DNA from 3 places in the Rahnella sp. AN3-3W3 genome. Region 2 is predicted to be linked to each of the others. Evidence: predicted binding sites of a transcription regulator. Region 2 holds the regulator's gene; each other region holds the start of a gene.
What was found. The regulator LexA, encoded in region 2, represses DNA repair genes until DNA is damaged. The targets are predictions, from matches to a motif close to TNCTGTATGTACATACAGNA.
Positions count from the first base shown of each region.

Region 1: a site for LexA is predicted at 2,024-2,043, ahead of rmuC (DNA recombination protein RmuC). Genes of this name have one in related genera too.
Region 3: a site for LexA is predicted at 2,193-2,212, ahead of uvrB (excinuclease ABC subunit UvrB). Genes of this name have one in related genera too.

Region 1 covers NZ_JYDG01000102.1:13,366-16,649, reverse strand. Annotated here, with positions in the region: gene ubiE (bifunctional demethylmenaquinone methyltransferase/2-methoxy-6-polyprenyl-1,4-benzoquinol methylase UbiE) at 1-297, opposite strand, end outside; gene rmuC (DNA recombination protein RmuC) at 446-1,981, opposite strand; gene UC15_RS21985 (DedA family protein) at 2,139-2,666, opposite strand; gene udp (uridine phosphorylase) at 2,866-3,284, opposite strand, start outside.
Region 2 covers NZ_JYDG01000006.1:49,541-52,824, forward strand. Annotated here, with positions in the region: gene dinF (MATE family efflux transporter DinF) at 1-1,177, opposite strand, end outside; gene lexA (transcriptional repressor LexA) at 1,476-2,084, opposite strand; gene UC15_RS03135 (diacylglycerol kinase) at 2,204-2,572, opposite strand; gene plsB (glycerol-3-phosphate 1-O-acyltransferase PlsB) at 2,703-3,284, shown strand, end outside.
Region 3 covers NZ_JYDG01000127.1:1,194-4,477, reverse strand. Annotated here, with positions in the region: gene uvrB (excinuclease ABC subunit UvrB) at 61-2,067, opposite strand; gene UC15_RS24525 (hypothetical protein) at 2,612-3,040, opposite strand; gene UC15_RS24520 (ABC transporter ATP-binding protein) at 3,057-3,284, shown strand, end outside.

The sequences.
Region 1 (3,284 bases), on a different contig from region 2:
GGAGTCGTTGATATCGGCCAGCACAACTTCGCCTTTCTCACCCACCAGACGGGAGAATTTAGCGGTCAGGTCACCCGTACCACCAGCCAGATCCAGTACACGATGTCCCTGACGGACACCGCTGCAATCAATCGTGAAGCGCTTCCAGATACGATGAATACCGAAAGACATCAGGTCATTCATCAAATCATATTTTGCCGCAACGGAATGGAAGACTTCTGCCACCATTTCCTGTTTTTCATCTTTGGCTACTGTACGAAAACCAAAATGAGTGGTTTCCTGCGTCTGCTTTTCCATTTTATATGCCTGCTTTTTCAGTCGAACTCTTGGGGAGAAGTGTATCAGAACCCATAGGAAAGCCCCATCACCGATGGTGATTCAACATATTGCAATAATTCACACGTTGAATCTGAAATGCCGTGCTGGCCATTCCGGCAAGCGCGGCCTATTGATGCAGGTTTAGCTCGCGCGGGTTCAGTGTCTGTTCTTCTTCCGCATCAGAGGTATCTGGCAGAGATGCGGTATCTTCAGGTTCATTTTCCGCTTTAGCCCTCTCAGCCAGAGAAGGACTGATTGGCCGTTTAACTTCAACACCCAGAGCGCGGAAACTCTCAACCTGTCCGATAAGATTACCACGGCCTTGCGTGAGTTTATTCATCGCAGCGCGATAACTTCCCTGCGCTTTGTCGAGGCTCTGCCCCATCGACTCCATGTCATCCACAAACAGCCGCAGTTTGTCGTAAAGACGCGCCGCGCGATCGGCGATACGTTTGGCGTTCTGGCTCTGGTGTTCATAGCGCCACAGATTACTGATCGTGCGTAACGCCACCAGCAGAGTCGTCGGGCTGACAAGCATAATATTGTGACGGAGCGCTTCGCTGATCAATTCGGGCTCCCGGTCAATAGCCAGCAGGAAAGCAGGTTCAACAGGGATAAACATCAGCACATAATCGAGGCTGCGCAGGCCTGGAAGTTGCTGATAATCTTTGCGTCCGAGCAGGCGGATGTGCCCGCGTACTGAGGCAATGTGTTCATTGAGCGCGATTTCGCGCTCAGCGTCGTCTTCACTGTTGAAATAACGCTCGTAAGCGACCAGCGTCATTTTGGCGTCAATCACCACGTCTTTGTTTTGCGGTAACCGCACCACCACGTCAGGCTGCATGCGGCTGTTGCTGTCGACCTGCACGCTAACCTGCGTCTGATATTCATAGCCTTCACGTAATCCGGAAGCCTCAAGCACGCGGCTGAGCACCACTTCGCCCCAGTTGCCCTGCGTTTTGTTGTCACCTTTCAGTGCTTTGGTCAGGTTGACGGCTTCACGTGCCATCTCGACATTCAGCTGTTGCAGATTGCGGATTTCGTGGGCCAGCGTATGCCGTTCACGGGCTTCCTGTCCGAAGCTGTCCTGCACCTGACGGCGGAAACCGTCGAGTTGCTCGCGCAACGGCAGCAGTAATTTGTCGAGGCTTTGCTTATTCTGTTCGTCGGCGCGACGGCCATTTTGTTCGAAAATCCGGTTCGCCAGATTCTCAAACTGACTGCTGAGACGCTGTTCGCTGTTGATCAGCAGACGCTGCTTCTCCTCAGCCGCCATGCGGGTTTCATCCAGACGGGTGGAAACCTCACGCAATTCTGCCTCCTGAGCACTGTTAATTTCCCGCTGCGCACGCAGTTCCTGATTCAGCTGTTCACACTCGTTTTGCCAGTGCGCCAGCAGTTGCAGTTTTTCCTGACTGGCGGCCTGCAGGCTGTGCAATTTTCGCAGTTCCAGCTCGGCTTCACGCAGTTGCTGCTGGCCCGATAGCCGCTCACTTTTGTGCGTATCATTTTCCGCTTTAATCTGCTCCAGCGATTGTTCCAGCAAACGGCGCTGCGTTTCGTACTCCGTTTGCTGTTGCTGTTGCCGCAAACTGGCGACGAGCCACCCCACCAGTAAGCCAATTAACGCCGCCGCCAGGGCAGTCAGAATGCTGATATCCACGCGATTTCCCTCTTGAAGTCTCTTGCGGCCAAGGTAATGTCAGGCTGTATGGATGTCCAGTCTATTTTCTGTTGCATTGAGCCTTTGCGAGACGTCTTCCAAAAGGGAATTTCTCTGTACTTGCCCCCTTGCGGCGGTCAGCCACTGGGAGCAGGATTCAAAACCAGCGGCTCAGCCACTGAATGCCAAAAGCGCCAGGCGCCAGAATGCCGAAAGCCCAGATAAGCGCCGACGTCACATTGGCAATCTGGAAATATTTTTGCGGCATACCGCAAATCCCCGCGACCAGCGGCACAACAGCACGCAGCGGGCCAAAGAAGCGGCCGATAAACGCGCCCGGCATGCCCCACTTGTCAAAGAAAGCATGACCGCGCACCAGCATTTGCGGATGACGGGAGAAAGGCCAGAAGTTGTCCACTCTGTCCTGAAAATGGTTGCCGACCCAATAGGAAAGCCAGTCGCCAAAGAAAGCACCCGCAGCGGCGGCGGCCCAGATGGGCCAGAAAGGAATACCGGTTTCACCAATCAGCGCGCCCAATCCCAGCAGGATAAAGGTTGCAGGAAGGAGCAGTGACAAAAAGGCCAGAGACTCACCAAAAGCCAGAAAGAAGACGATGGGCGCAGCCCACACCTGATGCGTGCGGATAAAGGTGGTGGTGTAATCGAGAAGGTCATGAACAGTCAAAAATGCAGTTCCTTTTTATCAGAGATACGGAGCGGGAATTGATCAATTATTCCAGACGCATTACTAACATGACCTTAACAGATCTGCTTAACAGGGCAAAAAAATGGGCCGCCAGAGGCAGCCCATCACTATGATGTAGTTTCTTTATAATCCGATCCTTTCCCTAAATCATTCGAGTTGCAGGAAGGATGACGGAAAATCAGATAAGTCGGCGAGCCGCTTCTACAACAATCTTCACCGCATGGCTTTCAGTCTTCTTCATGGTTTCCGCATCAGGGATTTCCTGCTGCGTACGGTTCACGATCACACCGGCAACCATACCGGCGCGCAGGCCCTGGCTGGCGCACATGGTCAGCAAGGTGGCGGATTCCATTTCATAGTTCATGACGCCCATTTCCTGCCACTCTTTCATCGATTCTTTGAAGCGACGGACAACGCGGCCGGAGAAGGTGTCATAACGTTCCTGACCCGGATAGAAGGTGTCAGAAGACGCGGTCACGCCAATGTGCGTGGCAGCGCCTGCGGATTCTGCCGCAGCAACCAGCGCGGTGGTACAGGCAAAATCGGCGACCGCAGGGAATTCCATTGGGGCGAAATGCAGGCTTGCGCCATCAAGGC
Region 2 (3,284 bases):
CCCGCCCGCGTGTGGCACCGATAAACATCCCATCGAGCAGATAACACCAGACCGCCACCAGCGGCAATACAATTTGCCAGCCGAGGTAATGATCCGCCAGCTCACGCAATTCGGGGAGTGAGGTGAGCGCATTTATAATCGCCCCGCCGGCTACGGCATAAATTAGCGCAAAAGCCAGCGCCACCAGTCCGGCCTGACGGCACGCGGCATGCCACACGTTCAGCAGCTTTTCGCGATTGCGCGCACCGAATGCCTCACCGGAATGGGCTTCGATGGCATACGCAAAGCCGTCGAGTGCAAATGCGGTAAAGGTCAGCAGGTTCATCAGAACAGCGTTGACCGCCACAATATGGCTGCCCAGCCGCGCACCCAGTATGGTCAGTGAGGCAAAGCATAGCTGCAACAGCAATGAGCGCAGCATGATGTCGCGGTTAAGTCCGAGAAGACGGCGCAAATTACCGCGCCACGCACTGGTGATTTCTGAACCGGTGATACCGCGTCGTTTCATGACACGCCAGACAAAATACAGCCCGATGAACAACGTGAAATACTCTGCACTGGCAGTTGCCATCGCCGCACCACGTACGTTCAGCCCCAGCCCCATTACCAGCCAGATATCCAGGATAATATTCAGCAGATTTCCCGCGATCAGCAAAATCACCGGCCCGCGAATATACTGGATGCCCAGCAACCAGCCGAGGATCACCAGATTCGCCAGAGAAGCAGGCGCACTGTACCAGCGGATTTCGATAAACAGCCTCGCCTGTTCCAGCACCGACTGACTGCCACCCACGACATGAAACGCCAGCTCCATCAGCGGATGGCGAAATAACAGGATGATGACACCGGCCAGCACCGCCAGCAAAAAGGGCTGCACAAAAGCACGAGCCAGCAACTGATTGTCTTTTGCGCCCAGCGCCTGTGCGGTCATGCCGGTGGTGCTCATGCGCAGAAACAGCAGCATCATGAAGAGGAAAGTCGTGACCATCGAACCAACCGCCACACCACCGAGATAATCGGCACTGTCGAGATGACCGATCACTGCGGTATCGACCAGACCAAGAAGAGGCACCGTGATATTGGAAAAAATCATCGGTAACGCCAGGGTCCAGAGTGCTTTATCCGCGGGGCTTAGAAAGGTATTTTTGAATGATTGTCGCAGGGAATGATGTTGCATAGAGAATCTCATGCCGGAGGTTCAGGTTATGCCTAAAATGACATCGCCCCGAAAGGGGCGATGATGAGAGAAACGCATTTCTCTTTGAATTCACATGGATGCCAGAGGCGGCCGCCATCCATATTCAATGTTTTTTAGTCTTCTCTATCTGACACAGCAATTTCTGACTCAGCAATTTCTGAGCGAGTAATTCGAGTTGCAGGAAGGCGGCAAGTAAGAGAATCCCGATGAGCTGACATGAGTCAGTGATTCGGGTAAACGCACGCAGCCAACGCGTCTGCAGCTCGAAGTACGAAGGTCAGATCCAGTTGCCGTTACGGATGACGCCTACGGCTAGCCCTTCAATGCTGAAATTCTGTTCGCGTAAATCCACCACGATCGGCTGGAATTCGCTGTTCTCAGGCAATAACTGCACCACGCTGCCCTGCTTTTTCAGGCGTTTCACGGTGACTTCATCATCGATACGCGCCACGACAACCTGGCCGTTACGCACGTCCTGCGTTTTATGCACGGCCAGCAAATCGCCGTCGAGGATACCGATATCACGCATCGACATCCCGCTGACGCGCAGCAGGAAATCGGCGCTCGGCTTGAACATCGCCGGATCAACCTGATAATGCCCTTCGATATGTTGCTGTGCCAGCAGCGGCTCACCGGCGGCAACGCGGCCGATCAGCGGTAAACCTTCTTCTTCTTCCATCAGCAGACGGATACCACGAGATGCACCGGAGACAATCTCGATAACGCCTTTACGTGCCAGCGCTTTCAGGTGTTCTTCCGCCGCATTGGGAGAACGGAAACCCAGACGCGATGCAATCTCTGCGCGAGTCGGTGGCATACCGGTGGTGGAGATATGATCGCGAATAAGGTCGTAGACCTCTTGTTGTCTGGTCGTTAAAGCTTTCATTCCGCCCCCTGGTTGTTTATACAGTCTTGCTGTGAGTATATACAGCTAAACGGTCAATGAAAACCTAAGATTGAATAAAAACAGGGCATAACGGTGATTCCTGGAATACAGATTCCAGATCAGAACCATCGCGGCCAAAAGATACTGACCCAGACAAAAATCGCCAATATGATGGTCAGAAGTACGGCAGCAGAACCGATATCTTTTGCCCGCCCTGAGAGCACGTGAAACTCAGGGCCGATACGGTCAATCGCGCATTCCACCGCACTGTTGAGCAACTCGGTGACGCAGACCAGCATCACGGAGCTTACAAGCAAAATGCGTTCAACCGTGCTGACATCGAGCCAGAAAGATAACAAAATTAACGGGATAGCCACGCTGGCTTCCTGGCGAAAAGCCGCTTCGTTCTGCCATGCGGCTTTCAATCCTTTCCAGGAATATCCGGCCGCTTTATAAATTCGGGTAAATCCAGTGACTTGGTTCGCCATTTCGGGTACTGATCCTTGAAGGGTTGTCCTTAAAAGTGTGCCGTATTTTAGCTTTTATATGACCACAGATCTCCACGGATCTTTCTGGTATCCTTGCGGCGAAATGGCTAACAAGAGGCTTCACGTTTTTATGTCAGGTTGGCGTAGACTTTATTACACATTATTGAATTTACCACTCTCATTGCTGGTAAAGAGCAAGGTCATACCTTCAGATCCGGTTACCGAGTTGCATTTGGACCCGACGCGCCCGATTTTGTACGTATTGCCTTACAACTCCAAAGCAGACTTGCTGACGTTGCGTGCGCAATGTCTGGCAGAGAATCTGCCCGATCCCCTTATTCCGCTGGAAATCGACGGAACGCTGCTGCCAAGCCATGTTTTCATTGCTGAAGGCCCGCGCGTGTTCTCGTATTACACGCCGAAGCAGGAATCCGTAAAGCTGTTCCACGACTATCTGGATTTGCACCGCAACAATCCGGATTTAGACATTCAAATGCTGCCGGTTTCCGTGATGTTTGGCCGTGCGCCGGGCCGTGAAGGTCAGGATGATACGCCGCATCTGCGCGTACTGAATGGCATCCAGAAATTCTTTGCCGTCTTGTGGCTCGGACGTGACAGTTTTGTCCGTTTCTCCAATACCGTTTCCCTGCGCTATATGGCGACAGAGCACGGCACCGACAAAACCATCGCTCAGAAACTGGCACGCGTGGCG
Region 3 (3,284 bases), on a different contig from region 2:
GCTCTTCGTTAAAATGTCTGGGTCATGATTTTTAAGCCGCGCAGTCTACCACCCTTCTCGTTATGAAATCGCAATAAACTGCTCGCGCAAGGCATGCAGTTCGTCGCGGGTATTGGCTGCTTCTTCGAATTCCAGATTCTGCGCGTGCGCATACATCTTGCTTTCCAGCTCTTTGATGCGTTGCTCCAGCGCTTTCGGCGTAAGCGATTTGAAGGTCTGCGCCGCTTCTGCATCGCGTTTGTCTTTGTTCTTTTTGGTCTTAGGCTGACCGAGTTGCAGGATGTCGGAGATCTTCTTGTTCAGCCCCATCGGCGTGATGCCGTTTTCGAGGTTATACGCTTCCTGTTTGGCGCGGCGACGTTCGGTTTCTTCAATGGCGCGGGCCATCGAGTTGGTAATTTTATCACCGTAGAGAATCGCTTTACCGTTGAGGTTACGCGCCGCACGGCCAATGGTCTGGATCAGCGAGCGTTCAGAACGCAGGAAGCCTTCTTTGTCCGCATCCAGAATGGCCACCAGCGACACTTCCGGCATATCCAGCCCTTCTCGCAGTAAGTTGATGCCGACCAGCACATCGAATTCACCCAGACGTAAATCGCGGATGATCTCCACACGCTCGACGGTATCGATGTCAGAGTGCAGGTAACGTACTTTCTCGCCGTGTTCTTCAAGATACTCGGTCAGGTCTTCCGCCATACGCTTGGTCAGCGTAGTGACCAGCACACGCTCGTTAACCGCCACACGTTTACGAATTTCAGACAGCAAGTCGTCCACCTGGGTGGTCACCGGACGCACTTCGATGATCGGGTCCAGCAGACCGGTCGGACGCACGACCTGATCGACCACATCATCACCGGATTTCTCCAGTTCGTATTTACCCGGCGTGGCCGAGACATAAATACTTTGCGGCGCCAGCGCTTCGAATTCCTCAAAGCGCATCGGGCGGTTATCCAGCGCGGAAGGCAGACGGAAACCGTATTCAACCAGCGTTTCTTTACGCGAGCGGTCGCCTTTGTACATCCCACCTATTTGCGGGATGGTCACGTGGGATTCATCAACAATCAGCAAACCGTCAGCAGGCAGATAGTCGAACAGCGTCGGAGGTGCCTCGCCCGGCCCGCGCCCTGAAAGGTAACGCGAGTAGTTTTCGATACCGGAGCAATAACCCAGCTCGTTCATCATTTCGAGATCAAACTGCGTGCGCTGGCTGATACGCTGTTCTTCCAGCAGTTTGTTATTGGCCAGCAGCACTTTACGGCGATCCGCCAGTTCGACTTTGATTTCTTCCATCGCCTGCACGATACGTTCGCGTGGGGTCACGTAGTGCGTTTTCGGGTAGATGGTGAAACGCGGCACTTCGTGCTGAACCTGACCGGTCAGCGGATCAAACAGCGACAGACGTTCGACTTCCTGATCGAAAAGTTCGATGCGCAGCGCCAGATCATCAGATTCTGCCGGGAACACATCAATGACTTCGCCGCGCACGCGGAAAGTACTGCGCTGGAAAGCCTGATCGTTACGGGAATATTGCAGCTCCGCCAGACGCCGTAAGATGGCTCGCTGATCGATAATCATCCCTTTGGTCAGATGCAGCATCATTTTCAGATACAAGTCTGGATCACCCAGACCGTAGATGGCAGAAACTGACGCTACCACGATGACATCCCGGCGTTCCAGCAGGGCTTTAGTCGCGGAAAGACGCATTTGCTCAATGTGTTCGTTCACTGAGGCGTCTTTTTCAATAAACGTGTCTGAGCTCGGGACATAGGCCTCGGGCTGATAGTAATCGTAGTAGGAGACAAAATATTCAACCGCGTTCTCCGGAAAGAACTCTTTCATCTCGCCATAAAGCTGCGCCGCGAGCGTTTTGTTCGGGGCAAGCACCATCGTTGGACGGTTCAGGTCAGCAATCACATTCGCCACGGTAAAAGTTTTGCCTGAACCGGTCACCCCGAGCAACGTCTGGTGCGCCAGCCCGTTCTCCAGCCCTTCTTCCAGGCGGCGTATCGCCTCAGGCTGATCGCCTGAAGGTTTAAATTCGGAATGCAGTTTGAACTCTTTACTCATGACGGGCTACCTGACTGAAATGAAAATGCACAAGGCCGTACGGGCTGAACCGGTGAACAGTTCGGGGAAAAATAGTATGAAAGACTTGGCAATTTTTGCCAGTCCAAATTTAACCGCCGTTATAATACTGTATATAAAACCAGCTTCCAATCGATAAAATCAGCACCTCTTTTAACATCTTGCTGCCACTGCACTTTTTTAGGTTATGGCAAATGAGAAATCTCACCATCAGTTGACATTTTTATCCCGATATTTACCGCTATTCACTTTCTGACCACAGCTTGACGAAGATTGACACAACTGTGACGAACGAATTACGCCTGTATTGCTTTTAACTAACTCATTGATATAAAACAACATCATCAAAAAGCTGCGAATACGGGCAAACTGAGCGCAAGCCGCGTCCTGACTCGTCTGTAGCAACTTTTCTTACTCTCATGCACAAGGTTATCCACAGGAATAGTGGATAAGTCTCAGTACACCAGGCGCGGCGGGAGTTGGTAAAAAACCATTTTTTGCTCCGTCAGCGCCTGAGAGCTCTTTTTTAGTTATTTTTTATCTTTTTTATCTCCTTATTTATGCCTATTTCGCCTGGATTTCCGAGCGGATGTTCCTTGCAAAACCCAAAAGTGCATCTGATCAGGATTTTCCAGCTTCTCAACGGCGCAAACCTTGCACCAAAATTAGTGAAACCGGCACTGCCAAAGTGCAGTTTCCTTTTACAACGGCTCACGCCGAATCTCCAAATCCTGACAATACTCATGAATAATCCTAAATCATCCGTACGTGGCCTGTTAACAGCCACGTAACGTCTCTTTTTATCACTGCCTGGTAAAACTTGGCCTGAGAGTTGCAAATTCACTCTTTGAAGAGATTTCGTGAAGGATTCCCCTGTAGAACGCGCATACAGCGGAACATAAATGTCAGAAACATGACAGTGGCCGTCAAAATGCAGTCCGGTGAAAAGCGCCATGAGGGAGGTATGTCTGATGTTAAGTGTAAAATCCGTTAATCAGTACTATGGGCAAAAACATATTCTTTGGGACATCAATCTCGAACTGTATCGCGGGCAATGCACCTGCCTGATCGGGCGAAATGGCGTGGGCAAAACGACGCTGATCAATTGCATCATGGGGCATCTTCCGGTGAAAAGCGGCGCAATTTCCTGGCAATCGCGTGATGAAGAGCCGCAAAGTCTGCTGAATCTGCCAGTGGAA